DNA from 2 places in the Weizmannia sp. WK01 genome. Region 1 is predicted to be linked to the other one. Evidence: riboswitches for the same ligand, from Rfam matches in the RefSeq annotation. Region 1 holds a riboswitch; the other holds the start of a gene.
What was found. A riboswitch is a leader RNA that binds a small molecule or an ion and turns the genes downstream of it on or off. The one in region 1 is predicted to bind cyclic di-GMP.

Region 1 (15,534 bases):
TCCTGCATTTCTTGTACGGCACCACGTCGTATGTGACCAACCATACGATCGACTGGCTGAATATTGTCGGCAGCGGCTATGTTTCGCTGTTGCAGATGGTCGTCATGCCGCTTGTCTCGATTTCCATTTTAGCGGCTTTTACGAAGCTGAAATTAACCAAAAACATAGGAAAAATCAGCTTTCTTGTACTCGCCATTTTACTTGGTACAACTGCGATTGCCGCTGCGCTCGGAATCGGATCCGCGCTTCTGTACGGGCTGGATGGCATCCACTTAACGCAGGGGACCGCTGAAGCCGCGCGAAATGCGGAACTAAAAACAAGCGTCGCCAGCGTAAAAGATATGACCATTCCGCAACAAATCGTTTCATTTCTGCCGAATAACCCGTTTGCGGATTTAACCGGCGCACGCCCGACTTCTACGATCGCGGTTGTGATCTTCTCCGCTATATTGGGGATGGCCTATCTCGGGGTAAAACGCAAACAACCTGAGCAGGCGGAACATTTTGCAAAAATCGTTGATACTTTGTATACGATCGTGATGCGGGTGGTTACCCTTATTTTAAGATTAACACCCTATGGCGTACTTGCATTGATCACCAAAGTCACAGCCTCAAGCGACTATGGCGCCATTGTCAAACTGGCAAAGTTTGTTCTGGCTTCTTACACAGCGATTATCGTCATGTTCCTGGTTCATTTGCTGCTCATCAGCCTGGCAAAATTGAGCCCGGTACGATATGTGCAAAAGGCGCTGCCTGCACTCACTTTTGCCTTTACTTCCCGTTCCAGTGCTGGTACGCTGCCGCTCAACATTGAAACGCAAACGAAACATTTCGGCATTTCGGAAGGGATCGCCAATTTTTCGGCTTCCTTTGGCCTATCCATTGGGCAAAACGGTTGCGCCGGTATTTATCCGGCAATGCTGGCCATCATGGTTGCTCCATCTGCCGGCATCAACCCGGCAAGCCCGTCTTTCATCATTACGCTGATCCTTGTTGTCGTTGTCAGCTCATTCGGCGTAGCGGGTGTCGGCGGGGGTGCCACTTTCGCATCGCTGATTGTATTGTCAGTGCTCAACCTGCCGATCGCGATTGTCGGCCTTCTGATCTCTGTTGAACCATTGATTGACATGGGCCGGACGGCATTAAATGTCAGCGGCGCCATGACTTCCGGTATTTTAACCGGCAAAATTACCGGTGAAATGGATAAAAAAATATATCAACAGGAAGATGCCGATCTTCTTGAAGCATAATAGAAAAAAGCTCCGTTAACGGGGCTTTTTTCTATTATGCAACCGGCTGTCGTGAAAACGGGAAATCCGTTAAAAAGCAACGGCTAAACTAAACCAAACGATCATGACGATCTGTATCAATGCTTTGGCGATGCTGCTGCTCAGAAATCCAATGATCGTGGCAACGCCCACTTTTACAGCCTGGACGGGGTTTTTCGTCATCAAGATCTCCGTTATACATACACAAACAAACGGAACAAGGATAATCCCAAAAGGCGGAATGACAAAAGAGCCAACAATTGTCGCAACCGCAGCAACCCTTTCAGATATTTTGGACCCGCCGTATTTTTTTACAAAATATCCGTTTGCAATGATATCCGCAGCAATCAGAACGATGCTTAGGATGACCATGCTGATCCAAAACCAGACGGACAATGCATGCGGATTAATGAAAAACTGATAGACTGCAAATCCGGCCCACAGCATCACAATAGATGGAATGACAGGATAGATGATGCCTGCAAAACTTAAGATGAATAAAATCACAATGGCCGTCCAAAGGATAATCGTCAATCGGATCCCCCCTCTGCTCCCGGCATGTGCCGGGACTGCATGAAAACCGTGATCATATGAAGGCCAAAACAGTCATTCCACTTTAACTTCCTTTCCCCGCCCCATGTACCATTTGTAAAACATCCAGGCAAATTCGGCAGGAACATCCTTTACCCCGTTAAATTGAATCGGTTTTGCGCGATTGATCGTTTCAATGGAAGCAAGGCCCAGCCATTTTTGAAAAAAGTTCCGGGATACGCGCACTTCAATCACTTTTTCCCGCTTGGAAAGGAACAAAGAAGTCGTAAAAATGCCCGATTGCAACTGAATAAAACGGTCATTCAATACATATTTCGTATGTAAATAACCGATCCATCTTGCGACCAGTATCGATACGAACAGAAAAGCGGACAAAAGCCACCACGGAACACGCAAGCCGAAAATTTCCGGTTTCCAAAAATATAACACGACTGTGGCGATGATCCAAATCCAGCTCGGGGCAAACAGCCGGACCCATAAAGATTTCTTGGGGAGCTGCCTCATCTCCTGTGCCACTTCATAGTCCGGCAATATCTCGTTGATGATTTCGTACGCCCTTTTAACCGGCAAAAAAGGATACAGCGAGTTTAATTCAAGTTTCTCTCCTTCAAAGTCAAGCCTTCCTGCACTCGTCAGCTTGACTTCCGCCAGCCCGAGCAACCGTTTCAACAAAGACTGTTCCACTTCAACAGCCTGCACTTTATGCTTTTCGATAAAAAAAGACGTCTCTTCAATTACCCCTTTGGTAATATAAATCCGCTCTTCATCAGAGGAGATCTCATATTTCCCATACTTCAAAAAGGTCCGTGCCATGCCGAAAACCACCGCAACAATGGCCACAAAAAGGACAATGCCCGATACAATCCACCAGGAACCGATTATATAAGAGAGCATCCCTTTCGCCGTTTTATCAATATCGACAATATCGTCCACATTCGAATAAAAAGAAAAAAATACCGGGATGACGGCAAGCGGACTTAAAGATGTAAAACTTGCTTTTAACGTATCTTTTCTCGTCGGTTTAAAATGGACCACCCGTTCCTTTTCTTCCGCATCCAGTTCAAACGTTTTACGCTTATCATTCTGCACGATGTCAATGATTTTTTCCGCTTCTTTCCGGGTGATCACTTGAAATAACACGGCCGCTTCATCCCCGGAGATACCCGTTTCAAAGCTGACAGAGGTGACATGAAAAATCCGGTGAAAAAAGGATGTATGGCGGTTAATGTTTTGGATTTTCGAAAAAGGAATCGTCCGTTCCGTTTTGTTGAATATGCCTTTATACAGATGAAAGGAGCGTTCATCCAGTGCATATTTATGTGTGTACCATTTCAAAAAATGATATACCATCACGATTGCAAAAAAGAGCAAAAACAAATATCTGCCATATGTAAGCACGGGAGAACGGGAACCGGCATTTACGATAAATAAGATAATGAAAAGGATGAAATAGCTTTTTACAAAATCACCGATACGAAACAAAATCAAAAGGGGATGGTACCGTTTTTTCTTCACGACTCCACCTCCCTGATTTTTGCATAACGCGCAATTCGGTTTCTTAACGCAATGGCCTCCTCTTTAGGCAGAGCCGGAATGGTATGGGACGTCCCCATGGTGTCCACAGTCACGGAACAGAGCCTGTATTTCTTTAAAATGGGGCCTTGTTCGGTTGCCACCGATTGGATTTTGGTCATCGGAACCAAAGAATGTTTCTCGTTCAGCACACCCAATTTCATTTGTAAAAATTCTTCGTTCACATCGTAACGCCAATTTTTATAGCGAAAATACGAACTTATCCATGACCAGATCATACCACCTATATCCAACACGAGTAAACCGTATAATATCCAGCCGATCCATGCCGGCCAGGAAAAGTGGTGGCCGAGATAAAGCAGCACGGCGAGAACCACAACCCCTGCCCCGGCCTCCAGCGTTTCACGTATGATCCAAACCTTTATTGCATCTTTGGATAATGTTTGTCGAGGTTCATTGATATCTGAATACATTCCATCACCTTTAAACACGTTTTCTTCATTTCAATTCCTGGCAAGAGATATGGCTTTTTCGCTTTTCCCATGCACCATATGCCGATATACAAAATCAAAGATCAATTTCCAGTTGATCCGCCATCAGTTTTATGATTTCATCCTGTGACATATCATTTGTTAACATGGTTTCTCCTTTCACCCCAAGTTCGTCTCTCGGATTCCACCAGGCGCGTAAAGCTTCTTCTCCGAATTCCGTTTTTTTCAAACGCATATTATGGCGTTTGACTGTTTCCCAAAACGTTAATCGAAAATAATAAATATACGCCTTTGAATGGTAGAATTTCATTAAACGGGACAACATTTCCCCGTAACGGTTTTTGTTTAAAATTCCTTCGACAATCACAAATCTGCATTTCCCTTTTCCATATTCCGCAATTTGGCGAATGAGCTCAACGGAGAGGTTTCCTTCTTTGTCCGGCACCTTTAACATTTCACGCCGGACAGTATCTTGTGAAACAAGAAGCGTTCCCGGCCCCAAATGGCTTTGAAGCCTTTTAGCGATCGTTGTTTTTCCGCTCCCGGAGTTTCCCCGTATGATAATCAGCTTCGTTTCCAATATAACACCTCCCCGGATTTAGCCCCCGAAGAATAAGTCCAGAATATTAGAGGCGGTGGAAGTTTGTTTATGATAGAACTCCGAATAACCGCAGTTTTTGCAATACACGACAATGAACGTGTTGTTCTGGACATCAAATAATTTTGACAGACCTGTTCCCGTCATTGCCACTTCTTTTTTCCCCGCCTGCTTAGACCCGCACTTCACGCACCCTTTTTCAGACATGGCGCTTTCCCCTCCTCATCATTGTTACTTTTTTATACGGGCGTCAGCAAAAAAAGTTTCAGGCATTTCAACTGCATAAGGGGCAGCGGGGATTTCTGATCCCCTTTTACATCAAGGGGAAATTGGAAAATATGTTATAATAAAATTGAAAAAATATTTGGCTTTATCATGGACGGAATCCGTTATAAGGAGGGGCTGGCATGATACTTGCAATCATCGTATCTGTATTGTTTTTTGCAACCGTCGTATTTGGAATCGTCAAAATCACTCAGCTATTTAGCAGTAAAAAAATTTAATTTGATTGATAAAATAAGGATCCTGCATAATAGGAATCCTTTTTATTTTCCATTACAAAATGACGCTTTTTTCAAATCCAACACCTGCTGGAAGCCGCTATGTAACCCTGTGTGCGGCTAACTCCCATCCGCCCTATTTTTTTCAATGCTGAAATCATGGTGCTGTGAACTCTTCTGTCTTTACATGATGCAAGATGAGTAATCATAAACTTCACACCGGCCATTTAGAACACTTGTTTCTATTATTTTACCGCACGGAAATTGGTTTGTCTACCGCTTATTTTCCATTCTCCCCAAAAATAAAAATACTCAGATATTTTTTAACAGAAAAGGGGGATGCACCCACTTGCAAGCATGCGGATGCATGAACCAAGACGTGGCATTTTACGGCCAGAAACAACTTAAAAGAGGAGGAAGGCCATTCAAGCCGGTTCCGTGGTACGGGCAGCCAAAAAGCGGCCTTATGGACATGGTTAATTTTTGGGATTTTCCAATTCAGACGCTTTTTCCTCAATATTTCCTTTTTCCTCTTTCCACCATAATGCTTCATGGGGGTCTTCGAGAATTTTTGCAATTTCGTGTTTTTCTTCTACTGCCGGTGCCGATCCCCGCAGTGCTTTCCCGGTCGTATCTTTTACGAAAAACATCGTCAAGACACCAATGAGACAGGCTGCCATAATATAATAAGCGGGAACCATCTGGTTATTCGTTGTTTTTATGAGCCACGCCATTACCAAAGGCGTTGTTCCCCCAAATAAAGAAACCGAAATATTAAAAGCGATCGCCAGCGCAACATATCTTACTTCCGTGAAGAATAAAGAAGGCAGCATCGATGGCATCGTTGACTCGAATGTCGCCAGTAAGACGGCCAAGATCATCAAGCCGAAAAAGACCGTTAAATTCGTTCCACTTCCAATCAGCTTAAATGCCGGGATGGACAGAAAAATCAGCCCGACCAGGCCTCCCATAATGATGCGTTTGCTTCCGATCCGGTCGCTGTAATAGCCCATGATGAGCACAATCGGAATCATGATAAACATCACAATGAGAATGAATAAAAGGCCCTTTGACTGCCCGTAACCGAGAACGACACTTAAGTAAGACGGCATATACGACAACAACATATAATCGACAACATTAAAAAATAAAACGAGAACGATCCCTTTCAGCAATTGCGGCCAATGGAAAAGGAAAACTTTCCTGAATAGCCCTTTCTCATTTTCTTTGTGCTTCCCTTCCTTCATCGCTTCAAAAACCGGGGTCTCCTCCAAATGATTCCTCAAGTAAAGGCCAATCAAGCCCATTGGCGCAGCGATAAAGAAAGGAAGGCGCCACCCCCAGTCCAGCATTTTATCTTCGCCAAGCCAAAAACTGAGGATCGTGACAACGCCGGAACCTAAAATATATCCCGACAACGTGCCCACTTCGAGCCCGCTCGATAAAAAGCCTCTTTTTTTATCCGGGGAAGATTCCGCGATGTACGTCATGGCACCTGAATATTCACCGCCAGTGGAAAAGCCCTGGACCAGTCTAGCGACAAGCAGCAGAAACGGGGCTAGATTTCCAATCTTTGCATAACCCGGGATCAAACCCATGCTTAAAGTCGCCAGTGACATTAACACTAAAGTAACGGCCAATATCCGTTTCCGCCCGAACTTATCGCCCAGCATGCCAAAAAACATCCCGCCAATTGGACGGACGAGAAACGCTACAGCAAAAGTAGCAAACGAATAGACCAGTTGCAATGAGCCGGTTATCCCTGAAAAAAACACCTTTCCGATGATGACGGCCAAATAGGAATATATCCCGAAATCAAACCACTCCATCGCATTTCCAAGAGCCGTTGCGACCACTGCTTTTTTTGTCACATCTGTATCCACAATGGTAATATCATCTTTTTTCAATCTTCTGCCGGGTCTTTTTCTGGATCCATACCATTTTTTTGTATTTTCCGCCAACCTTTTCACCTGAATTCTTTTTTAAAAATCAGTTCTTACGGTTATTTTGAACCGGCCTCTCTCTTGCTATTCAAAATACCTGCACGCCTCCTTAATATGGCAATGCCAGGCATTATGACCGCAAAAACAGCGGAGAATGGGGGCACCTTACTGCTTGCGCCCCATACTTGAAAATGCCGATTTCCCCTGCCGTAAAAAGCCGGGCGGATTGGACGGAATTTTTACGGCAAAACCTGGAACTTTCACGGGATTTTCGGGTCTGTGCGCCGCCAAAACGGCAGCAAACCCGGGATGGATGGGATCCTTTTTTTGCGGAAGCCGTATGAAACGATGGAACCATCATATGCCGATGTGAGTGCCGCGGTAGCAGACGACCGATGGAAAGAGCCGGTGTAGTGGTCTCCGGTGTTTTCCTGTCTTTTTGCAGCAGCCTTTTGACAGTTTGGCACAGCCGCGCATCTATTGCGATGAAAGGGATAATAAAAATCCGGGCTGTTTTTGTATCGGGGGTATTCAGGGGGAATGCTATACCGTTTCCCCCTCCATCTGTTTTGTTTCAAAGTGATCAAGCAAGGTGCGCACTTCATCTGTTGAGTCTGTGCCCATCAATTGGTTTCGTAACTCGCTCGCTCCCCGGAAACCTTTGACATAGATCTTAAAAAAGCGGCGAAGCGGTGGAAACGGGCGCGGCTCCAATTCTGTTGAATATTTGTCAAAGAGATCCAGATGCAGTCTTAAAAGATCAAGCAATTCCTTGCTGCTGTGCTCTTTCGGCTCTTTTTCAAAAGCAAACGGATTTTTAAAAATGCCGCGCCCGATCATCACCCCATCAACACCGTACTGGCGTGCAAGCTTCAGGCCGGTTTGACGGTCAGGGACATCCCCATTAATGGTCAAAAGGGTATCCGGTGCCACCTCATCACGCAGTTTTTTGATCTCCGGAATGAGTTCCCAATGGGCGTCCACTTTGCTCATTTCCTTTCTTGTCCGCAAATGGATGGAAAGGTTCACGATGTCCTGTTTCAATATGTGCGTAAGCCAGTCCCACCATTCCTCCACATACGTATAACCAAGCCTCGTCTTTACACTCACAGGTAATCCGCCTGCTTTTGCGGCTTGGATAAGTTCAGCAGCAACATCCGGACGGCGGATCAGACCGCTTCCCTTCCCTTTTGTTGCCACATTCGGCACAGGGCAGCCCATATTGATATCAACACCGCTGAACCCGAGTTTTGCCATACCCATACTCATTTGCCGGAAATATTCGGGCTTGTCCCCCCATATATGGGCCACAATCGGCTGCTCATCCGCCGTAAACGCCAAGCGGCCGCGCACACTTTGGTTCCCCTCGGGGTGGCAATAACTTTCCGTGTTTGTAAACTCTGTAAAAAACACATCCGGCCTGCCCGCTTTACTTACAACATGGCGAAAGACAACATCTGTCACATCTTCCATTGGTGCCAGTATAAAAAATGGCCGTGGTAAATCACGCCAAAAATTTTCTTTCATGATAAAAATCATAACCTCCCCTATCTGGATACCAAGCCAACACAAAATAAATAAGCAAAAAATATTTCAGCCTCTTTTACACTTATAACATGGTTCGGTACTTTTGATCAAACTATACTATTTCTTAACCTTGTCACAGATTTAGCACTGGCAAAAAAAATAAAAATCGCACACGACGTTGAAGTGGGCCTACTGCATCCCCGCGATGCCAAAATGCTGCTGGCCAGGACGATTGTCCGCATGTACCACGGAGAAGCTGTGGCAATCCAGGCAGAAGAAAACTTCAAAAATGTTTTTCAACAAGGAGCATTGCCTGCCCATATCCCGGTCATGCTATGGGACGGAGATAAAACAATAAACATCATTGATCTACTCGTACAATTGAAGCTGCAGCCATCAAAAAGTGAAGCCAGAAAAATGACTCAAAACGGCGGCATCCGGATAAATGGAGAAAAAGTAAAGGATATCCACGATGCTGTTCATGTAACAGACGGACTCATCATACAAGTAGGAAAGCGGAAATTTATAAAATTGCAGGCCGGGGAAGTCTGACAGGCAGCTGGGAAAATGAAGTGCGGCAGGGGCAGATCCGTTTTCAATACTGACAACGTGGACAAAAATAAGTCTTATGTGAAGAAATTTCTTCTTTCCTAATAGGGGAGCTGCATCGCGGGCATGGCTCATTTTCTCTGCCGTGAACGTACATTTGATAGCGTCCCGTTTTGCCATCTCCCACGTGCAGCGGATGTTCCATATAACCTCCCTGCTCAATCCCTTTATGAAGGATAAACCGGATCGACTCATACAAACGGGCGAGTTGCTGATTGTCAAGATGACCTGCTTTTTGATCCGGCCGCAACTGCGCGTGCCATAGCATTTCATCGGAATACCGGTTTCCAATCCCGGCCAGCACTTCTTGATTAGTTAATACTGTTTTAAGAATGCCTCTTCTTTGCTGCATCCGTTGTTGAAAAGCAGCTAATGTAAAATGGGGATCAAGCGGTTCGGGGCCGATTTTTTCAAACGCCGCCTGAACCGCTTCCGGTGTTAATAGGTGCAGGTATCCTAAACGCAAACCAATGAAAAACAAGTGCCGGTCTCCAAAAGAAAGTTGGATTTGTATTGTCCGGTCCGGTTTGTCTTCCTCTTTGCCAAAAAACATCCACCCGCCGAGCATTAGATGCAGAAGCAGGCACGAACCGTTTTCGAGCTGGAAAATTAAATACTTTGCGCGCCTTGAAATCGATTGGATCTTCTGATTAGTCACTGCCTTCATAAACTTGCCGGCAGGTATATTTATCGATTTTTCCCGCTGAATCATGGCATTTGTAATGGTCCGGCCGCCAATCAATGACGCCAGCCATGTTTTATAGGTCTCCATTTCCGGCAATTCAGGCATCACGTTTCCCCCATTCATGCGAACTGTATTAAACAGTTTCCCCGAATGGCGGGGATTCATGAATCATGTTTGGCTGTCCTGCCACTTGGCAATGTGCGGGGATTCAATGAACCGGGGATTCCGGCAGTAAAATTTGTCGCATAGCAAAAATAAAGAGCGGCGTTTAACGAGAAACAGCACGGGGACAAACCGGAATTTTCCTGTTTATCCTCGTGCTGCAGCATGACTTCTCTTATAAGCTGAAATTTGCTATATATGAACTGAAGTTTTTACATCCAGCGTGTGCACCATTTGCATGAGGGTTATTTTTTATAGCAGGCAACAGAGCCGAGATATTTTGTTCAGTTTATATTTTTATAAACTAAACTTCTGGAGAGACTCATTTATTTTATGGGCTAATTGATGCTGGTGGTCTACCATTTCTGCCGTTTCTTTCATTGCCAGTGACACTTCGGAAATATTAAATGACATTTCCTCCGTACCCGCAGCGGATTGCTGGCTTGTGGAAGATACATGTTGTATCGCCTTGTTGACTTCCTCAATTGCGTTTGCCATGTCATTCGAAGCCTGGGCGATTTCAAGCGACATACGGTCTAAAAATTCCGCATCGTGTTCATACTGTTCCCCTATACGGACCATTTTTTCATAATCGGGATTCACTTTAGTGTCTACATAGTCCAGAATTTCTTTTGAATGATGAATAAGGTTTGAAAAGGCTTGCTGGACCTGGCTGGTGACAACCCGGATATTTTCAACCGATTGGGTGGATTGTTCAGCCAGCTTTCTGATTTCTTGAGCGACTACTGAAAAACCTTTTCCTGCTTCCCCTGCCCTTGCCGCTTCGATCGATGCATTTAAGGCAAGGAGATTGGTCTGATTCGCAATGTCTCCAATCGTATCAGCCAGCATTTTGATTTCCTCCACAATTTCCGCTTGTTGAATGGATTTCAAAATATTCTCCGCTTTTTCCGTATAAATTTGATTGGAAGAGCCTGCAGATGCTGTTGCTTCCTCTCTTACTTTTGTCCCGCGTTTCTTAATTTCCTGCGCGATATTTTTTCCTTCATTTGCTTTTTCTGCTAATTTCTTCGTTGAACTTTCAATTTGTTCAGCAGATGCGCCAATTTGCTGCGTACTTGCACTTAGTTCCATTGCGCCTTGCTCCATCTCATTTATCGTTTCTTTCACATCTTCCATCACATAAAACAATTCCGTCATGGTTGCCGATAATTCATCTGAATTGGCATCTACACGATCTATTCCTTTTTTTAAATCTCCAACCAGATTTCGCATATTGCTTGTTGCATTATTTAAGAAGTTAGAGATCGTGCCAAATTCATCTGCACCTAAAATTTCCAGCGATTCAGCCAGGTTTCCCGACTCCAGGCTGGAAGCGTATTGCTTCATTTTTAATAACTTCCCGGTTAACCGGAAAGATGACCATAAACCTACACCAAGATAAAGGATTGCGGCAACAGACACAAACCAAATGGTTAAGTATTGGGGGATGATGAACATGCTGCCAACCAACAAAATGCCAATGAGAATATAAGGCAGGATAACGGTTTTGATTTGGCCCATTGTAATGGCTTTGGACAATTTTTTAATTCCCATGGTACGGCTCCCTTCATTTGAAACAGATTCAATACATTTAATGTTTATACAACATGGCACAAGCAGAAGTTCCCGCACCAACCGACCAAAATATGGCATAGCTGCCCCTCGTTATCCGGCCGGTGCTTACAGCTCGTTCAAAAGCCATAAACGGGCTAGCGGCTCCTGTATAGCCATATTCCGTGCCCACAATTGGGAACTTGCTTATGTCTTCTTTGAAGATTTCCTGGATTTTGTATATATTTTTCCGTGACAATTGGGAAAAGCAAAAAGCCTGAATATCCTTCGCGGTTAAATGATTCCGGCTGAGCAATTTTTCAACAAGCGCGGCAGTAGACAGAAAAGCATTGTCATTGTTTACATTCTCCCATTTTATTTTTCTATTCTTTTGTTCGGCTTTTCCCTCAACCAGTTGGGATACGCCACAAGCCGGAAAAGTAATTTTATCAATTGATTCTGTGTTCACTTGATAGGCTGAGTCGATAAACCCTGTTTTAACATGATGGCTTTTTTCCAGCAATACTGCAGCGGCCCCGTCTCCGAAACTGGCATATGTAACCGCATCCCCCTCGTTTGCAAAGCGGTGCATTTGCTCGGAGCCCACGACAAGCGCACGCTTGATATGCGGATTTGCGAGCATATTGCGGCTTACTTGATCCACTGCTACCACCATTCCGACACATGCCGCATTCATATCATAAACAACAGCTTCTTCTTTTCCGCCCAAAGATTGATGAATGGCAACCGCATTCGGTGGCCAAAAGTATTCAGGTGTCCCTGATACAAATACAATCATATCGAGATCCCGGCCGGCCAACCCGCTTTTTTCCAGCACTTTCTTTGATGCTTCCACCGCCATTGTTAAAGTGGTTTCAGTTTTATAATCTGCTATGTATCTGTTTTCTCTGCCAAGCGCTTGCAAAAGTCTTGTAATATCTTTTCCTTGCTGGCGAAAATGGGCCAGGTAATAATCGTTATGGCGCACCTTTTCAGGATGATAGACAGAGACTTCTCTTATTGTCACACTCGAATCCATTTTTACTTAACTCCTTCAAGCTGTTTTTAACGTGAAAGTTCCAATCCCGCTTGTAAACTATTGATAAATTCACCCGTAAAATTCACTTTTTTCGCGATTCTCTTCAGCTGTAAACGCGGCGTCACCCTTTTCGGTGTAATCATCAGGATTTTTTTAAATCCTAAACTCATATACAACGCATAGCTCTTTTCAAGCACCGGCAAAATTTCGGGCTTAAATGTCCTTAAATCGGATGAATCCACAATTAACGAATAATTTTTCACATTAATTTTTGAAACTTCTTTTTTTAAATCGTCTACAAACGTAGATGCCTTTTCTGTTGCGGCAAATCCGCCTAATGTAATGATAAAAGCTTTATGCTTGTTATCTGTTTGAAACTGTGCCATCCTTGCTTCCTCCTGCTTGTTAAATGAAGTTCTTCACATTTGATATCCGCACAACGAAAAAAGGACTAATCCCCTACCGATTAGTCCTTTTGATGTAAAATCGGTAACTGGCTGACATGGTCATCTGACTTTAGTCCCTTTAGCTTTGCGTCTCCACCTTTCGATGAATTTGCCTTTTTCAATTTTTATTGGAATTTTGCCGGAAAGCATGGAAATCCTGCCAAGTATTTCCACAGCCTTTATCATTATATAAATATATTATTATGTATGTCAATAGAATCATTTTTTCGGACTGCATTAAGCATAATTGCCGCATTTTTTTTGAAAAAATGAATGAACCGGCTTTCATAGTTTTAAAATTGTGGATAACTTCAAATGAGATTCATATGACATGGTCGTTTTCCAAGCAGCCAAAGTCCCGGAAGGTCTCATCCTTTCCCAAAACTGCAGAAAGAGGCAGCCTGCTAAAATTTGTAGTTTCAACGCATATTTGATTTTTGAGATAGAGGTGATATCATTCACCTTAAAGGTGCCCTCCTTTCTGGTTGGCTTTTTTGCTGTTCGGGGCCCACCTTTTCATTTTAAGCTTCTGTTTTACTTTCATCATTCAGGTCTATAACAATAATGAAACGGTATCGCCTTTTTCATTTGGTGATATTATCTGCCAACACTATACCAAGCAAGACATTAATCAAAACAGCATGAATCAAATTGGCGCTTTTGACCTTGAACTCGAACAGGGAACAAATCGATACATTTGCGAATCAGGGTTATTCTAAAATAACCATTGAGTTAGATATTTTGGTCGGGATCATAAGCAGACAAAAAGAAGCGTAATGGGAAAAGTTTTTACAAGGAGGGAGTAACCTTGAGGCAAACTTCTTTATTTGAGAACGACAATGACCAAAACCGTCCCTTGGCCACGCGAGTACGTCCTAAAAATTTAGACGAATTCGTTGGACAAAAGCACCTGATAGGTAAAGGAAAAGTGCTTAGAGAAATGATTGAACATGACCGTCTTTCTTCCATGATCTTCTGGGGTCCCCCCGGCGTAGGCAAGACAACATTGGCGAAAATTATTGCAAATCAAACGCAATCGGAATTTATTAATTTTAGTGCTGTTACCAGTGGGATTAAAGATATTCGAAACGTTATGAAAGAAGCTGAAGAACGCCGGCAATTAGGCGAAAAGACAATTTTGTTTCTCGATGAGATCCACCGATTCAATAAGGCACAGCAAGATGCCTTTTTACCGTATGTGGAGAATGGTAGCATTATCCTTATCGGCGCAACCACTGAAAATCCGTCATTTGAAGTCAATTCGGCCTTGTTATCGAGGACTAAGGTTTTTGTCCTACATAAATTAACGAGTAGTGAAATCGTGGAATTATTAAAACAGGCCATTGTAAATCCCCATGGGTATGGCCTTCAAAAGATTGAAATTGAAGATCAAACTTTATTGGCCATTGCAGAATTTTCCGATGGGGACGCCCGTACTGCGTTGAACACGCTGGAAATGGCTGTTTTAAATGGGCATAAGCAGGAGGATACCATCATCATCAGGAAAGAAGACCTTTCCCAAATGATCAACAGAAAATCATTATTGTACGACAAAAATGGTGAGGAGCATTATAATATTATTTCTGCCTTGCATAAGTCGATGCGAAATAGCGACGTGAATGCGGCGGTCTATTGGTTATCACGGATGTTGGAAGCCGGAGAAGATCCGCTGTTTATTGCGCGAAGATTGGTCAGATTTGCAAGTGAAGATATCGGTTTAGCCGACAATCGGGCTTTAGAAATTGCGGTATCTGTTTTTCAAGCATGTCAATTTATTGGTATGCCTGAATGTAATGTACACTTAACCCAAGCTGTCATTTACCTTTCACTGGCACCAAAATCTAATTCAGCATATTTAGCTTATATGAGCGCAAAGAAAGATGCACTGAACTCAATGAATGAACCTGTTCCCCTCCATTTACGCAATGCCCCTACCAAATTGATGAAAGATTTAAATTACGGAAAAGGATATAAATACGCGCATGATACAGAAGAAAAATTAACAACGATGCAGACGATGCCGGATTCGTTAGCAGGGCACGCGTATTATCATCCGACAAATCAAGGTTCAGAGGCCAGATTCAAACAAAGACTTGAGGAAATCTCAGAATGGCATAAAAGGAACCGTAAATCGTAGTGTGAACGAAGATGTTCGATCGTAAAAAAACCATTGTGAGGCAATCTTTATGATTCAGCTGTTGAATGTTTTTGCCATCCAAAAATAGCCGAAAGTTGACGGTGTTGCCTGTCACTTTTCGGAAATTATCGCGTTTCGACATACTCCGGAAAGGGGTAGATACCCTTCATTTGGATCTTCTGATTAGATTACTGGTATACAATTTACTCGAAATCTTTATTGGCAAAATGAAAAGCATCCACTCATTTGGATGCTTACTTTTTTAAAATATTCAAATTGCTTATATATCTATCATTTTATCCAAAGTGAAAGGAAACCCATATCCTTTCGTGGTGTTTTGTTGGATATTCAAGCAACATTTTCACTTAAATGATGTTCAGCAACCATAATGAGTAAGAAGACCTTCATATCGTTTCCCGTTACGATTGATAGGATTGCTTGATTATCCGAATTTCAAATTAACCCTCCCCCTTAATATAGGTGGGGGATT
Region 2 (15,534 bases), 1.2 Mb from region 1:
CACCCTTCCTTAACATAAGGCTTGCTGAATAAGCAAAATTCCTAGATTTGGCAAGGATGCTGACAGCTTTGGCAAAAATTTAAGCTTGCACTTGATAGCGGATTCAATATATAGAGAAGACAGAATCGCATTTTCAAAGATGAATTTTTCTAGAGCTTACTGACAAATTGGGTACAAACGCAGAATCGGATTCGTTCGGCAAGTCCTAACTTAAGTTCATATGATATAGACAAAAACGGCGGGACACACGATCGTGTTTTCCCGCCGTTTTTGTGGTGGATTCACATATGCTGCTTTGATTTAATCATGGTACTTTTCGGCAATGGCGTTGGCGGCAACAATGGCATTGTACACATCTTCAGGCGTAACCGGGAATGGTTCGTTGCCCATTGTGTCATCATCGGCACAAGCATCTTCCGCCACTTTTCGCCATTCGGCTTCTACAAATTCTTCCACGCCGAGGTCCTTCAGTGTTAGCGGCAGGCCGACTGCTTTGATAAAGCGGATGACAGTTTCAAGCTCTTCTTTCGGTGCATTTTCAAGGACGAGCTGTGCGAGCAGGCCAAATGTCACTTTTTCGCCGTGCTGTGCACGATGGAGGGCAGGGACAGCTGTCATGCCGTTATGGATGGCGTGTGCTGCGGCAAGACCGCCGGATTCCGCACCGACACCGCTCAAATAGATGGTCGCTTCAATGGTATCCTGCACCGCCCGGGTTGGCACTTTGTTTTTCACGGCTTCCACTGCTTTTACGCCGTTTTCGAGAATCGTTTCGTAGCAAGTGCGGGCAATGGCCAGGCCGGTGAGGGATGGCTTCATTAAAACAAGGTTGTCGCCGTTTGCCGCGTAGCAGGCGCGCGCTTCAAAATAAGTGGCAAGCGCGTCCCCGATCCCGGCGGCGAAAAAGCGGACCGGTGCTGCAGCTAAAATTTCCGTGTCTGCGAGCACGACATCCGGATTGCTCGGCAGGAACAAGTAACGGTCAAAAGCGCCGTCTTCTTTGTAAAGAACGGCAAGGGCCGTGCACGGTGCGTCAGTGGAGGCAATCGTCGGAAAAATGACAACCGGAAGTTTTTCATAATAAGCGGTTGCTTTTGCGGTATCAAGCGTTTTTCCGCCGCCGATGCCGACAATGACATTGGCGCCTGCTTCACGTGCAAGCCGGCGGTTACGGTCTACTTCTTCCTGGGTGGTTTGATAATTGAACTGTTCGAAAGTTGCTTTCCCGCCGCCTTCCCGGACAGATTTTCCGGCTTCTTCTTTTGCGCGGCCGAGGATGAATTCGTCACAAATCACATAGGCATTGTCGCCCAAATCTTTTATGTACGCATATAAATTGGCAAGCAGGCCGTTCCCTACGATAAACTTTTTCGGCGATGTAACGGATTTTACAGGAATTTTCATAACATGTACTGCCTCCTAAAATTTTTTTCTTTCTACACTCTCATTATATTAAAAATGTAAGCGGAAACCAAGGTAAAAGATGTGAAAATAAGATCATCCGATGTTATAAAAAAACAAATAAATATGATGATTGAAAACGCGTTCAAAAAATTTTATAATATTGTTATACAACAGTGCTGGTTTTTAAACAGCAAGGGGAAACAGGGAGAAAATGAAAATGGGAGGGGAGTCCATGAACGTGCCATTGGTGTTGACGGAATTTCTGGATCGCGCGGTGCTTTTGTACGGCGGGAAAACAGCGGTGTATTGCGGGGACCGGGCGTTTACATACCGGGAGCTGAACGGAAGGGTGAACCGGCTGTCGTACGGGTTAAAAAATCTTGGCATTGAAAAAGGGGATCGGGTGGCCTATCTCGCGCCGAATACAGTGGAAATGCTGGAAGGCTTTTACGGGATTTTCCAGCTGGGGGCGGTGATGGTGCCGCTGAATATCCGGCTGACCCCGGAAGACTACCGGTTTATTTTAAATCACAGCGGATCGAAAGTATTGTTTGTGGACCAGGAGATGTACCATTTGATCGAGCCGGTAAAGGATGAGCTTGAAACGGTGGAGCAAATTATTATCCACTATAAAGAGGATAACTGTGCTGAAATTGATTATGACCGCTGGCTGGACAGATTTCCGCCGGATCCGTTCCCGCGTGCCGGCCTCGATGAAAACGATGTGTGCAGCCTGCTTTATACGAGCGGGACGACCGGAAATCCTAAGGGCGTGATGCTTACCCACCGCAATAATTATTTGCATGCATTAAGCGCGATGCACCATTTGCGCGTTACGGACCGCGATGTCTATTTGCATGTGCTCCCGATGTTCCATGTAAACGGATGGGGCTCGCCGTTTTACTATACAGCAAACGGGGCGACCCATGTCTGCCTCCGCAAACCGTCGGCGGAAGCCATTTTCACGGAAATCATCAGGCATAATGTGACGGTGGTGCATATGGCGCCAACTGTGCTGAACAGCCTGTTGCAGTACAACGCGGAACACCATCCCGCTATTGAACAGGACGTGCGTGTTGTCATCGCCGGAGCTGCACCGCCGCCCGCATTTGTGGAACGCGTGGAAAAAGAACTCGGCTGGGAATTCATCCAGGTGTACGGCATGACGGAGTCAACACCGCTCACCCTTGTATCTGTCATTCGTTCGCAGCTTGGCGGGCTGGACCGTGATACACAATTGCGGTTGCGGGCGAAAGCCGGGTTTCCGATGATCGGAAGCGATGTCCGGGTTTTACGGGAAAATGACGAAGAAGTGGCCCATGACGGGAAAGAAATCGGCGAGGTCACGGTAAGAGGCCATGGTGTTATGCTCGGATACTGGAAAAACCCGGAAGAAACGATGAAAACGATCCGGAACGGGCGGCTCTATACAGGGGATATGGCGACCGTTGATGAATACGGCTATATCGATATCGTCGACCGTAAAAAAGACATTATTATCAGTGGCGGAGAGAATATATCCTCTATAGAAGTGGAAGGAGTGCTGTATGAGCATCCGGCTGTCCTTGAAGCAGCGGTGATTGCTGTTCCACATGAAAAATGGGGGGAGACCCCGCATGCGTTTGTCGTCCGGAAAGCAGATGCGGCCGCAACAGAAGAAGACATCATCCGTTTTTCAAGGGAAAGGCTTGCCCATTTCAAAGCCGTGACGGGTGTGACATTTGTGGATGAGTTGCCGAAAACGGCATCTGGCAAAATCCAGAAAGTCCGCCTGCGCAATGAATACTGGGAAAAGCTCGGGAAAACAGAGCGGTTTGTAAATTAGGGCTTGCTGAACGAATCCGATTCTGCGTTTGTCCCAATTGATCAGCAAGCTCAGAAGAATCTATCTACGACAATGCGTGATTCTGTCTTCTCTAATACGTTGAATCAGCTTTCGAGTGCAAGCTTTTCCCTCGATTTTTTATAAAACGCTTGCATTTAAATTTTGAATAAAGTTGTCAGCCTCCTTTCCAATTTAGAAATTTTGCTTACTCAGCAAGCCCTAATGAACATGTCTGAAACAGATCCGGCAAAACGCAAGGCCGCCGAAAAGCACAGGACAACGCGTTACATTTCGGCGTAAAACAGAGGAAAACATTTCACATCCATGCCCCTTGCTTCAGCGATGAGGCGGGGGGCGTTGGAGGAATCGCCATAAACGATTTCAGCAGCTGCAGACGGCAAATTTTAACCGAATTGCCCTTTCTTATCCTTTGACTGATGGTTTCTTTTGGACAGAAATACAGTATAATAGGATAAAAGACCTATATCAAAGGGGCAAATCCATTGAAAAATGGAGACGCAAAACTACAGGGGCTACCGGTTTTCTAACCATGCCAGCCAGTTGCTAATGCGCAGTGAAAAGCCGAAGTTTGGCCTTTGTTTTCGTTTGCAAGTTCCCCGGAGATTGATCAGAAAGGCGGGGCGGAAATGGGCAGGAAAATCGAGACATTGGAAGATTTTAAAAGAATCCTTTATCTTTGGATCAGCCCGCTTTTGATCGCTGCCCTTGCGATTTACAATTTGGTCCCTCACACAGGCACCCGTACAGCTTTATTTTATCTCGCCACGACGCGGATCCTGATTGCCTGGAACGCTCTGTTTCTCATCTGCATGGTTTTCAAGCGTTATTTCCGCTTGTTTGACTATGTGAATCTCGTGATCCTCACGGTTTATTATCTTGCCATCGTGATGGACTGTGTTTTTCAATACATGGTTCCGGGAAAAGAGGGAGCCATCGGAATTTCGATCATTTGGAGCCCACTTCTATTTCTCTATATTTTTATCACGTTGAAAAAGCGGAACGGGATCATTTATTCGCTCGCTTTGTTCGTGACTACGCTTCTGATCGGAATGCCGCGGTTCCGCCATTTTTCCTTTGACTATAAAATATCCATGCTGATCTTTTACCTTGCCAATCTCGTCTATATCGCCATCTTTTGCATTTCTCATTATCTCTTAAAAGTATTTAGAGAATTGGAAGAGGAAAAGAAAAAGGCTTATTCGGACATGTTGACCGGGATTGCCAACCGGCGCCAGGTGCAGGCATGGCTGGATGCTGCGGTTAAACACGCGGACAAAACCGGCACATCATTTTCCGTGATTTTTTTCGATATCGACTATTTTAAACAGGTGAATGACCAGTTCGGGCACCAGACAGGAGATGAGGTGCTGAAGGAATTTGTCCGTCTTTCCTCCCGGGTGATTTCAGCGAATGATTACATCGGACGCTGGGGCGGTGAAGAATTCATCATCATTACAAAGGATGAATTGCCCCAGGCAGAGGAACTGGCGGAATATTTGAAAGCAAGCATTAGCCGCCATTCATTTGGGCATGCGGGAAAGCTGTCCGCAAGTTTCGGTGTGACTGCATATACACCGGGGGATACAGCAGAAACCATTGTAAGGCGGGTGGACGAAGGGCTATACAAGTCGAAGGGTCAGGGCAGAAACCGGATTACGGTGTTGTAAGGCAGGGGGAGAGCGGATTTTCTTCATTGCATGTGGCGAACATTTTAGCTGGCGGGTTTGCGATCAAAAAAACGTATGACAGCGGTAGTCCATTTAATTAACAGACTTGCTGCTCATAAACTGGGGTATGCGATTTGGCATGGAGAGTGCCTATAACCGCGGACGAACCTCAAAATTTGCAAAATCACTACGCGAGGCAGGGCATACGTTTGCGGCGGCACACTTCCGCTTGCGGAGCCTAAGCGGGGACTGCCATTTAGAAGTTCCCCGGTTTGCCCTGCCAGATGCTTTTTATACGGCGTATATATAATTTTCCATAAATGCATAAACCTGCTCGGCATCCGGCGGCTGTATGTTCAGCCGTTTTTCACAGTCTTCCAGATACGGCTTGAGCGTGCTGTCGTTTTTTGCCTCTTTGAGCGTAAGGCTGCCCTGTACGAGGCGGATTGCCGCTTCTTTTACCGTGTTATCATCCGTTTGAAACAAAAGATATGCCAAGCAACTGTACCGATCCATTGTTCTGCCTCCCGGAACCTTTTTATTCCCTTTTCGATAAAAGCGGCAAAAATTCCTGCAAATTCGCAAAAAAAGAAACAAAAAAGCAAGACCGGTGCGACAGGCCTTGCCTTGATGCTATTTTAATCCGATATATTTTTTGACGCTTCCATCCGACGTACGAGGCGCATCCTTTCCGGGAGCAACGAAATGGCAATCGCGGCCAGAATCAGGGCGCCGCCGAGAAAGAAGCGGCCGTTCAGGCTTTCATGGAGCAAAAGCCAACCGAGAAAAGAGCCAGTGACAGGCTGCAAAAACATAAACAGTGACCCGCTGCCGGCTTCTACCATTTCAAGCCCTTTGTTCCACAGAAAGAAAGCGCCGGCTGTAGAGATGACGCCGAGATACAAAATACCTGCCATCCCCCAAAAACCGCCCGATGATACAGGCCAGGCCATCATGGCTTCGCGGGCGGCAAAAGGCGTTGTAAACAGCAGCCCGAACAAAATGGCATATGTTGTAATGGTTAACGAATCCATTTTCCAGGAAGCCACTTTTACATAAACGGACAGAAGTGCCCATGTAATCATCGCTCCAGCCAGAATCAGGCTGCCCCAAAAGTAGGTTTGCACGTGAATGTCCCAGCCGATCACGATGACAACGCCCGCGGATGCGGTAATCAGCGCCAGTATTTTGCGCGCGGTCAATTTTTCTTTTAAAATGAAGCGCGCGAATATCACGATAAAAACCGGAGAAGCGGATGTAATGATCGCGCCGGTATGGGCGTCCGCTTTTTGCGTCCCGATAAACTGCATGGCAACGGATGCAAAATAGCCGATAAACCCGATCCAGGCGAGCAGCAGCCAGTCTTTTTTTGTAAGGCTTACCTTTTCCTTTTTCTTTCTGCCGGCATGCAATATCGCGTACAGTGCGGCAAAACCGATCATATACCGCAGCCATAAAAGCGTAAGCGGCGGTACGAAGTTTAAGACATATTTACTGACCACATACATCCCGCCCCAGATGCCGGATGCAAGTGCGAGGCAAAGTGCACCTGCCCATTTGTTTTTCACAGTCATCAACCTCCGTCTTTATTTTTTATCTAACAGCCAGACGGGGGTTTTGAAGCGGCTGTTCGTCCCCCGCATCAGGAACGAACAGGCTGGTCATTTTCAAACAGATCAAGATACAGACGCACAAACAGCACCTCCCACTATAATATTCTTAATTTTAACATATTTCCTCCCACGCAGCGAATAAAATAAATAAAATCATGAAAAAGGGGAAGTTGGACGTGATTGTAAAACAGCGGGAATATCCCGCACAAATCCGGGCGGGAGAGGCGTTGCTGGAGAGGCTGCCCAAAAGGCATCCGCTGTATGGGCAGATTGCGGAGGATGTAAAAAAGTGGAGGGCGAAATATAAAAGGGAGAAGCGGGCAGACCGTTTTTTGGAGATTCTTCCGTCCGACCAATTCCATGTTTACCATGCACTGCCCATTGCAAATACATGCCTGGACGGGTTAATTCTCACACGGAATCTTGTTTTGATTATAGGCTACACCCATTTATCCGGCGTGATTTTTCCGGATCCGGCTTTTTCCCAGCTTATCCAGCAAAAAGGCGGGAAGGAAAAAGGCTGGCCGGAACCGTTTGCGCGCCTGCAAAAACAAAGAGAAATCTTATGTACATGGGCCCGTATGCGGCATTTGCCCGAATTGACGCTGGAGTATTTGCTTGTCCTTTGCCATGAGGAGGCCGAGCTGAAAATGCCTGTTGTCAATTCAGCAGACGAATTGAAGATCTGCCCGGCAAGCCAGGCTGTTTATAAAGTTATAAAGATGCAGGACACATACAGCCAGCCGGTCCTGGACAGCAAGCATTTTAAAAAATGGCACAAGCATTTGCTGGAATGCCACGAAAAATCGGGGATCTTTCCGTGGCCGGTTGACCAAAGCGAATGGTATACGGGGGTCGGGTGCCCAGTGTGCCGCCGTTTCGAAATGGATTTTAATAATGGCATGTGGCACTGCCAGGTTTGCGGCCATACCAGTAAAGATGCGCACCGTAAAGCGATAGAAGAGTTCTATTTGCTTTTTGGCCAGGATGCGCCGGATGAGGCACTTTGTTCATTTTTGCGCGTGGATGCGCAAACAGCGGCAAAAATCGTGCGCGAGGCAGCGCATTAGTACACCAGTGCGATTTTAGCTGGAGGGCGCAATCGGAAAAAGTCTCCAACCAGAACGATGTGTGCACAGCCCTTGCTTTGATCCGCCAATCGCCACCGGGGAAGCAAACTGGACCTGGCGTACAAGTAAAAAGGCCCAAATCTATACCTTCCCTCACTGCCCATTTGGCGACTGTATAGAAATTGGCGGGTAACATAAGCTATTGAAAAAACGTTAACGCTGATTGCGAGGCTCAAACATGATTGGGTATGTTGTTTCCCTCATTGGATTTAATCTGGCTGTTTTTTGTGTAAAAAAGCGGCTTTCTCCCGGGCAGATCGTACAGATTTGGACGTTCACCATCGCTTCCCACTTGGTTTTTGATGTATATATCGATTACAAGTACCATGGCTACTGGTATTTTACAAAGGGAGTGGACTGGGAGAATCTCCCGGGTTTGGTTTGTTTACTTCCGCCTGTCAATATTTTATATCTCAACTGGTTCCCGTTTGGAAAAGCATGGATAAAAAGGTTTTTTATATTGCCGTTTGGGAAGTGCTGATGCTGGGGTGTGAGATGATCACCCTGTTGCCGGCACCATGGGGTTATTTTCATTACGGATGGTGGAATTTCACCATTTCGGCACTCGTAAATCCGTTCCTTTTGCTCAGTGTGGTCGGATTTTACAAATGGATTGTCTGGCTGGAAAACAAAAAAACTGTAACTGCTGAGCAGCAGCTACAGTGAAACGGTCCGGTCTTTCTGCCGGAGATAATCGGTATGATCATGGATGGTGGGGTCCTCTGTCTGGATGGTCGTATGGCGGATGCCGTATTTTTGTTCAAGCATCTGATTGACAGCCAAAATGACGTGCATCGGTTCGGATGAATGCCTGACAAATACATGGGCGGTCAGAGAACAATGGTCGGAAGAAATGTTCCAAAGATGCATGTCATGGACGTCTTCAACACCCTCAATTTGATACATATCTGTGCGGATCTGTTCTAAATCAAACCCTTCCGGCACCGTATCCATCAAAATCAAATAGGAAGCGCGGATGATTTTGGCACCGCCGTAAAAAATGATGCCGCCGATCACGATGCTGATGAGCGGATCAAAGAAATTCATTCCCGTAAAATAAATGAGCAGGGCGGAAACAATCACGCCGGCTGAATTCAATAAGTCACCGATAAAATGCCATAACGCGCTTTGAACATTTAAGTTTTCTTCTTCTTTTGTGCTCCGGTGCAGCACAATGGTGAGGATGATGTTCACAACAAGCCCGGTCACTGCAATGATAAACATCCACTTAAAATCAATGGGTTGCGGATGGACGAGGCGATTGATCCCTTCAATGAAAATACCGATTGAAATGCCCGCAAGCGTTAGCCCGTTCAGGAACGATGCGATGATTTCAAACCGCAAATAGCCGAATGTATATTTGCGGTTTGGCGGGCGTGTCGCCATGAACAAAGCAAGCATACTGAAGAGGAGCGCAATGACATCAGAAGCCATATGTGCCGAGTCGGAAAGCAAAGCAAGCGAATGCGAAATCAGACCACCAGCAATTTCAACAAACATGAAAAACAAGGTTAGGACGAGCGTTGCCCATAATGCTTTTTTTGATGCGGACTGGACTTTGACATGGGGAAGGTGGTGATAATCATATTCCGGCATCATCGCACACCTCTTCCTAAATAAACTTATTTTCACCTGTATTGTAGCACGAAGAAACGAAAAAGAATAGCGTTTATTCTCAATTAATATAAATTTTTTTGAATAATTGAGAATGGGAATCAATATGGATTAGCGGGTTATTGCTGTAAACAAAAAGAAATAGAATCATTTATAATGCTTATTATATGATAAAAAATCAAATAGGAGCCTGCCCTAAAAGAGAAAAACCGCCAGAATCCTTTTCCCCGGCGGTTTTTGTGTGAAAGGCACGGCCTGAAAAAGTTTAACACGATTTCCCTTTACTCGACGGTTAAGCTCTTCGCCAGGTTGCGCGGGCGGTCAACGTCATAGCCACGTACGATGCCGGCATAATAAGCAAGCAGCTGCAGCGGGATGGCGGCCAGGACCGGCATGAGAAAGGGGTGTGCTTCCGGAATGTAGAGCACTTCGTCTACGACGGCGCTCACTTCGTCATCTCCCGTGGTCGTAATCCCGACGACATATGCATCACGTGCCTTTACTTCTTTAATATTGTTTATGGCCTTGTCGCGCAAATGTTCCTGGGTGGCAAGGGCAATGACCGGAACACCCGGCGTGATCAAAGCCATTGTGCCGTGTTTCATTTCTCCTGCCGCGTAGGCATCCGCATGGAGATAGGCGACTTCCTGGAGTTTGAGCGCCCCTTCAAGCGCCAGGACATAATCGAGCCCGCGGCCAATCAGGAATAGATGCTCCTGGTCGTTTGTGACCTGTGCAAACTGGTCGATGGCATCCTGCGTCATCACCAGGCATTTTTCCACGTCATCAGCGAGTGAATGAAGGGCATCGAGCAAGGCAGGGATTTGGCCTTCGCCGGAACCGTGCAGTTTTTTTGCCAGAACAATCGAAAGCAGGACGAGCGCCGTAATCTGGGTTGTATAGGCTTTTGTTGCAGCAACCGCCAGTTCCGGGCCTGCATGCGTATAAATCACGCAATCCGATTTCCGCGCCAGCGTGCTCTTCCGGTAATTGCTGATCGCGATCACCGCCGCTCCTGACTTTTTCGCTTCTTTCAAGGCGGAAATGGTATCAGCCGTTTCTCCTGATTGGCTGATGGCAATGACGAGCGTTTTTTCGTCCAACCGCCCGTGCTCACATCTGAATTCAGATGCAATCGCGGCTTCAACCGGTATATCAAGCATGGTTTCGAGAATCTTTTTGCCGATCATGCCGGCGTGATGGGAGGTGCCGCTTGCGACAATGATGATCCTTTCCGGATCTGTAAGCTTGCGCTTTGCGAAAAAATCGTCCACTTCCGGAATGACGACACCGCTTTCTGTCAGCCGGTCTTTTAACGTGCGCTTGATTGCTTCCGGCTGCTCCATGATTTCTTTTAACATGTAGTGACCGTAATCCTGCAGGTTGAGTTCGTCTTGGTTCCAGCGCACGGATGTTTTTTTCGGCAAAATTTTTTCCCCGGAAAGTGTCTTAATTTCCACATTGGTCTGAGTCAAAATGGCCATTTCGCCGTTTTTAATTGGATAAATTTCTTTTGTATACGAAAGCAGCGCCGGGATATCCGAGGAGAGATACGCTTCCCCGCTGCCAAAGCCGATAATGAGCGGATTATCATAAGAAATGGCGATAATCTGGTTCGGGTGATCTTTTGCCATGATCGCAAGCGCAAACGCACCTTTTAATTGCGGAATGACGATCCGCACGGTTTCTTCAAAATTGCCGGTATCATAATGCGCGAGAAGATATGGAATGACTTCTGTGTCGGTGTCCGTTTGTAAACGATGCCCCTGTGCGATAAGGAATTTTTTTAATTGCTGGTAGTTTTCAATAATTCCGTTATGAACAACGTAGAAACGTGCTTCTTCATCACATAACGGATGGGAATTTTCAACGGTCGGCATTCCGTGTGATGCCCACCTTGTGTGGCCGATCCCAAGGCATCCGGCGGGAATCGGTTCGAGCTGGAGGGAAGCTTCCAGATCTTCGACGCGCCCTTTTTCTTTGCGGACGCCGATGGTTTTCATATCGGAGACGGCAATGCCTGCTGAATCATAGCCCCGGTAATCCAGTTTTTTCAGGCAATCGAGCAGAACCGGCTGTGCCGAATGTCTGCCAATGTACCCAACGATTCCACTCATCTTCTTCACCTCAACGTATCGCTTTCCTTCTATCACGTGTATTCCTATCTTCATGCTAACATGAACCGAGCGGGGAATAAAGCGATTGTGCTGCAGGCAGCAATGCCAGAATTTCCAAAGTATACCAGGAGGGATATTCGAGCACACGGACAAAAAGCGCAACCCGATCGGATTGCGCCTTTTGCCTCATCCAAATCTGATATTCAGATGACGTCCAGTACGGACTTATCCAAACCTGGCCTCAGATAAGTCCGGGGCTTCAAATAGTAGGCGGACACGAACCTTCACCGAAAGTATATCGGTTCCGGACGGTTGTCCCACTTGCCCGCTGGACAAATGCAGTGCCAAATACGGAAGATGAAGTTGCTGTCAAGTCTTTCATCAAAAACTTTACCAGTCCCTTCTTTTAAGATGTATTGGCCTTGCACTGCTCCTATTCCCGGCAGGCACGAAATAAAACAAACCAAAATATGGAAATCATGCTCTTTTCCGCTGCTCCGCCGCAGCCGGGATGATCGAAATATTCCCATATTTCGTAACCGACAGCTCCCCGCATCTGCCATAGTTTCCGAGTTTCGCATGCGGATCGGCATGAAGGCGGAGTTTTTTCAGCAAAGTGCCGGCTTTGACCTCAAGAAAAAGATCCACCGTCTGCTGTAATGCAAGCCAGTCCGCTAAAAGCGCAATATCAACGGCAGCAACAAAGCGCATCCTTCTTTGCGGCAACAGCCGGATCACAGCCGGAATCCGCCGCTCCTCCTTTGTGGTGCGGTTTTGCAAAATCACCGTGATGCCCGCTTCCTGCTTTGAGCGCGGCGGCAAATAGCCGATCTGGCCGAACCCTTTTAAAGAAAGGGCGCGGTTGCATAAGTCGCCGGCAAGCAGTTCCGCTTTTTCCGGTTGTAACCCAGGCGGCACGCGGACAGCGTCAGGAAGCAGATGGTCGAAATCATGCTTTCCTTTAAAGGCGCGGAAATCAAAGCAGCCGTCCGGCATTACCGGCAAATACCCGCGCGAAACGCTTGCTGTTGCCGCAAATTCAAATGGCATTCCGTTGCGCAGGAAGAAATAGCGCGCCCGCACCAGCTCCGGTTCCGGCACATAGTAAACGGGAAGTATGACGCTGACTTTCACAAAACATCCTCCTTATCATTTCCAGTATATGCAAATCGTTGCGCTTTTATTGCAAATAAGATCAATTTTCGATAGAATGGACGGGGAATCACGATACGGTGAAAGTAATCCTGTGATCGCTCTGTTTGTGGATAGCCTCACAACCAGGAGCGGTTATTTTTTGGCACGGATTTAAAAATGGGATTCTCTCGTTTCATCACCTGTAGAAACGGGAATGGGCACAACTACCTTTCCACATCCGGCTCGCAAAAGACGGATGCTGCCCATAAGAGGTGAAGGCACGAACCCAATTTTATCAGTACCGGTATAAGCTAAATTTCCAACGGCCGGTTTTCTTTGGAACTTTCGTGAATCCGGCCCATATTTTTATGTATATGCTCAAGGCCCAAACCATTGTCATCCCGCGGCCTGTTGCGATAAAATAGGCATTGTCGAAAAGTGGCGATGCTCGATGGAATACGATTTGCCAGCGATCCATTCACCGCTGGATAACATAGATTTTTTTCTGTATGGCACCGTTTAAGGAGCCGGCACAATGAAGGACTTTTTTGAAAAAATTTTCCCGAAAACCGCGCATCGGTCTGGCAAGGGAAAGCGAGGGGTAAACATGATGAAAATTCCCGGCAATACAGCAACCGGGACGGCACACGGAAAATTAATTTTAGCGGGGGAACATGCTGTTGTTTACGGACAACCGGCGATCGCGCTTCCATTCGATCATGTGAAAATTGAAACGGCAGTTATCCAAAAACAAGGCCCGCTCTCCATTGACTGCCGGTTTTACAAAGGGGCACTGGATAAAGCGCCGGAAAGGCTTCACGGAATCAGAGCATGTGTCAAAGAAATCCTCCGTACGTTAAAAAAGCCGGCCGAAAATTTGGCGATTAAACTGGAGTCGACCATTCCGATCGGGCGCGGGCTTGGCTCGAGTGCCGCTGTTGCCGTTGCCATTGTCCGCGGGCTGTATGCTTTTTTTGAAAAACAATTAACGAAAATGGAACTCGAACGGTTTGTCCAAATTGCTGAGAATTTTGCCCACGGGAATCCGAGTGGCATCGATATGATGGCGGTCATCAGCAATGATCCGATCTGGTTTGAAAAAGGGAAGGCGGCCCGGCCGCTTCCGTTTTCGCTTCCGTTTTATCTGGTGGTCGCCGATTCCGGGCGCGTGCATAATACGGCAATGGCGGTCGGGAGCATCCGTGAAAAAAGCGGTTCTGACCCGAAAACGGTGGAGTCCGCCATCAACCGTTTAGGCGAAATCGTGCACGAAGCGGGAAGGGCATTGATTGAAAAAGACGGACTGCATCTCGGCCGATTATTTAATGAAGCACATGCACAACTTTCCGTTTTGGGTGTCAGCGACGAAGGGCTTAACGCATTATGCGCTGCAGCACGCTCAGCCGGCGCACTCGGTGCCAAACTGACCGGTGCGGGCCGGGGTGGTTGCATTATTTCGCTCGCCGAAAGCAGGAAAAAGGCTTTAGCAGTTGCGCAAGCCCTGCAAAATGCAGGCGCCGCCCAAGTATGGCAATTTTCGCTGGAAGGATGACCGTTATTCCGCAATCATGCAGCACAGCCCCGAAAACAGGAGATGCTTCATGTAAAAGAGGCTCCCTGTTTTTGCTTGTAGCGGGCAGCTCTTTTGGTCCTGGCTTCAAAGCCGAGCGGATCATGAGAAGAGATTTTCCGTTGAAGCGGCTGGATAAGGAGACCCGAAGCTGCTAAGGATGGGGAATCGCAGGCAGTTGCCCCTTGCAAGAAAATGGTTTGCGGCATTTTCCTTTGGAGATAGTTGGTCAGGGCAGCCTTTTTGTCCGGCAGCGAGAATAGCATTGACAGGGAAGTACCTTTTCAAAGCAAGAAGGCATTTTTACTGGAAGGACGATGAAAGATGGAGGCAACAGCGAGGGCCCATACGAATATTGCCCTGATCAAATACTGGGGGAAACGGGACGAAAAGCTTTTTCTCCCGATGAACAGCAGCCTGTCCATTACGCTGGACAGGTTTTATACGACAACAAAGGTGGCTTTTGATTCCGCTTTAAAGGCGGACGTGTTTTTTCTGAACGGAAAACCGGCCATTGATGCGGAAACGACGAAAATTTCCCGCTTTATGGATAAGATCAGGGCCTTTGCGGGAGAAAAAAGATATGCCTATATAGAATCACAAAACGAAGTGCCGATCGCTGCCGGGCTAGCCTCTTCCGCATCCGGTATGGCGGCGCTTGCAGCTGCGGCTGTTAAAGCGCTCGGCATTGAGGTGGATGGGCGTACGCTGTCAATCTTGGCGCGCCAAGGTTCCGGGTCCGCCTGCCGCAGTATCTACGGCGGTTTCGTCGAGTGGCAAAAAGGTGAAAAAGCGGATGGCTCCGATTCACACGCGGTTCCGCTTCTCAGCGAAGACGATTGGGATCTCAGTATTTTATCCTGCCTGGTGGAATCAAAGCAGAAAAAAGTTTCGAGCAGGGAAGGGATGAAACGGACTGTCAGCACGTCGCCGTTTTATAAAGCCTGGCTCGAAACTGTGGAAACAGATTTGGCCGCCGCAAAATCCGCGATTGCAGCGCGCGATTTTACGATGCTTGGGCGCGTGCTTGAAGCAAATGCGTTAAAAATGCATGCGACAACGATCAGCGCCAACCCGCCTTTTTTATACTGGCAAAGTGCAACGCTCGATGTCATGCAGGAAGTGGCGCTTTTGCGCGAACGCGGGATTGAAGCTTATTTTACAATTGACGCCGGCCCGAATGTGAAAGTGCTGTGCGAACGAAAAGATGAAGAGACGGTATATCATGCGCTTTCTGCCATCCCGTCCGTCCGCGAAGTGCTGGTTTGCCATCCAGGTCCGGGCATTCAATACGGCCCGTTTTAATGCTTTTCGAAACGCTGGAACCCCGGCAGGAAGGCGCCAAAACATCCAGATGATGCACTTTTTAAAAAATGCCGTTTTTCCTTCTGCAGCCGTTGCTGAAAAAACCATTTAGGCGTCACTGGCTGTTTCGCGCT

Region 2: another riboswitch for cyclic di-GMP. It lies ahead of OF158_RS02045 (GGDEF domain-containing protein); the one in region 1 lies ahead of OF158_RS14090 (hypothetical protein).

What each region holds. Positions count from the first base shown of each region.
Region 1 is NZ_CP109616.1:2,926,321-2,941,854, forward strand. Features, by position in the region: gene OF158_RS14030 (L-cystine transporter) at 1-1,250, shown strand, start outside; gene OF158_RS14035 (DUF456 domain-containing protein) at 1,320-1,802, opposite strand; gene OF158_RS14040 (PH domain-containing protein) at 1,875-3,335, opposite strand; gene OF158_RS14045 (PH domain-containing protein) at 3,332-3,826, opposite strand; gene OF158_RS14050 (kinase) at 3,921-4,424, opposite strand; gene OF158_RS14055 (zinc ribbon domain-containing protein) at 4,443-4,649, opposite strand; gene proP (glycine betaine/L-proline transporter ProP) at 5,419-6,903, opposite strand; gene OF158_RS14065 (tRNA dihydrouridine synthase) at 7,429-8,424, opposite strand; gene OF158_RS14070 (S4 domain-containing protein) at 8,653-8,964, shown strand; gene mutM (bifunctional DNA-formamidopyrimidine glycosylase/DNA-(apurinic or apyrimidinic site) lyase) at 9,008-9,811, opposite strand; gene OF158_RS14080 (methyl-accepting chemotaxis protein) at 10,166-11,425, opposite strand; gene OF158_RS14085 (3-oxoacyl-[acyl-carrier-protein] synthase III C-terminal domain-containing protein) at 11,463-12,461, opposite strand; gene OF158_RS14090 (hypothetical protein) at 12,488-12,847, opposite strand; cyclic di-GMP riboswitch class I at 12,947-13,031, opposite strand; gene OF158_RS14095 (replication-associated recombination protein A) at 13,716-15,044, shown strand.
Region 2 is NZ_CP109616.1:401,468-417,001, forward strand. Features, by position in the region: gene OF158_RS02035 (glycerol dehydrogenase) at 301-1,404, opposite strand; gene OF158_RS02040 (long-chain-fatty-acid--CoA ligase) at 1,637-3,229, shown strand; cyclic di-GMP riboswitch class I at 3,713-3,798, shown strand; gene OF158_RS02045 (GGDEF domain-containing protein) at 3,877-4,917, shown strand; gene OF158_RS02050 (hypothetical protein) at 5,209-5,433, opposite strand; gene OF158_RS02055 (DMT family transporter) at 5,556-6,491, opposite strand; gene OF158_RS02060 (NERD domain-containing protein) at 6,707-7,600, shown strand; gene OF158_RS02065 (hypothetical protein) at 8,099-8,326, shown strand; gene OF158_RS02070 (cation diffusion facilitator family transporter) at 8,318-9,259, opposite strand; gene glmS (glutamine--fructose-6-phosphate transaminase (isomerizing)) at 9,556-11,391, opposite strand; gene OF158_RS02080 (hypothetical protein) at 11,869-12,525, opposite strand; gene mvk (mevalonate kinase) at 13,136-14,077, shown strand; gene mvaD (diphosphomevalonate decarboxylase) at 14,420-15,400, shown strand.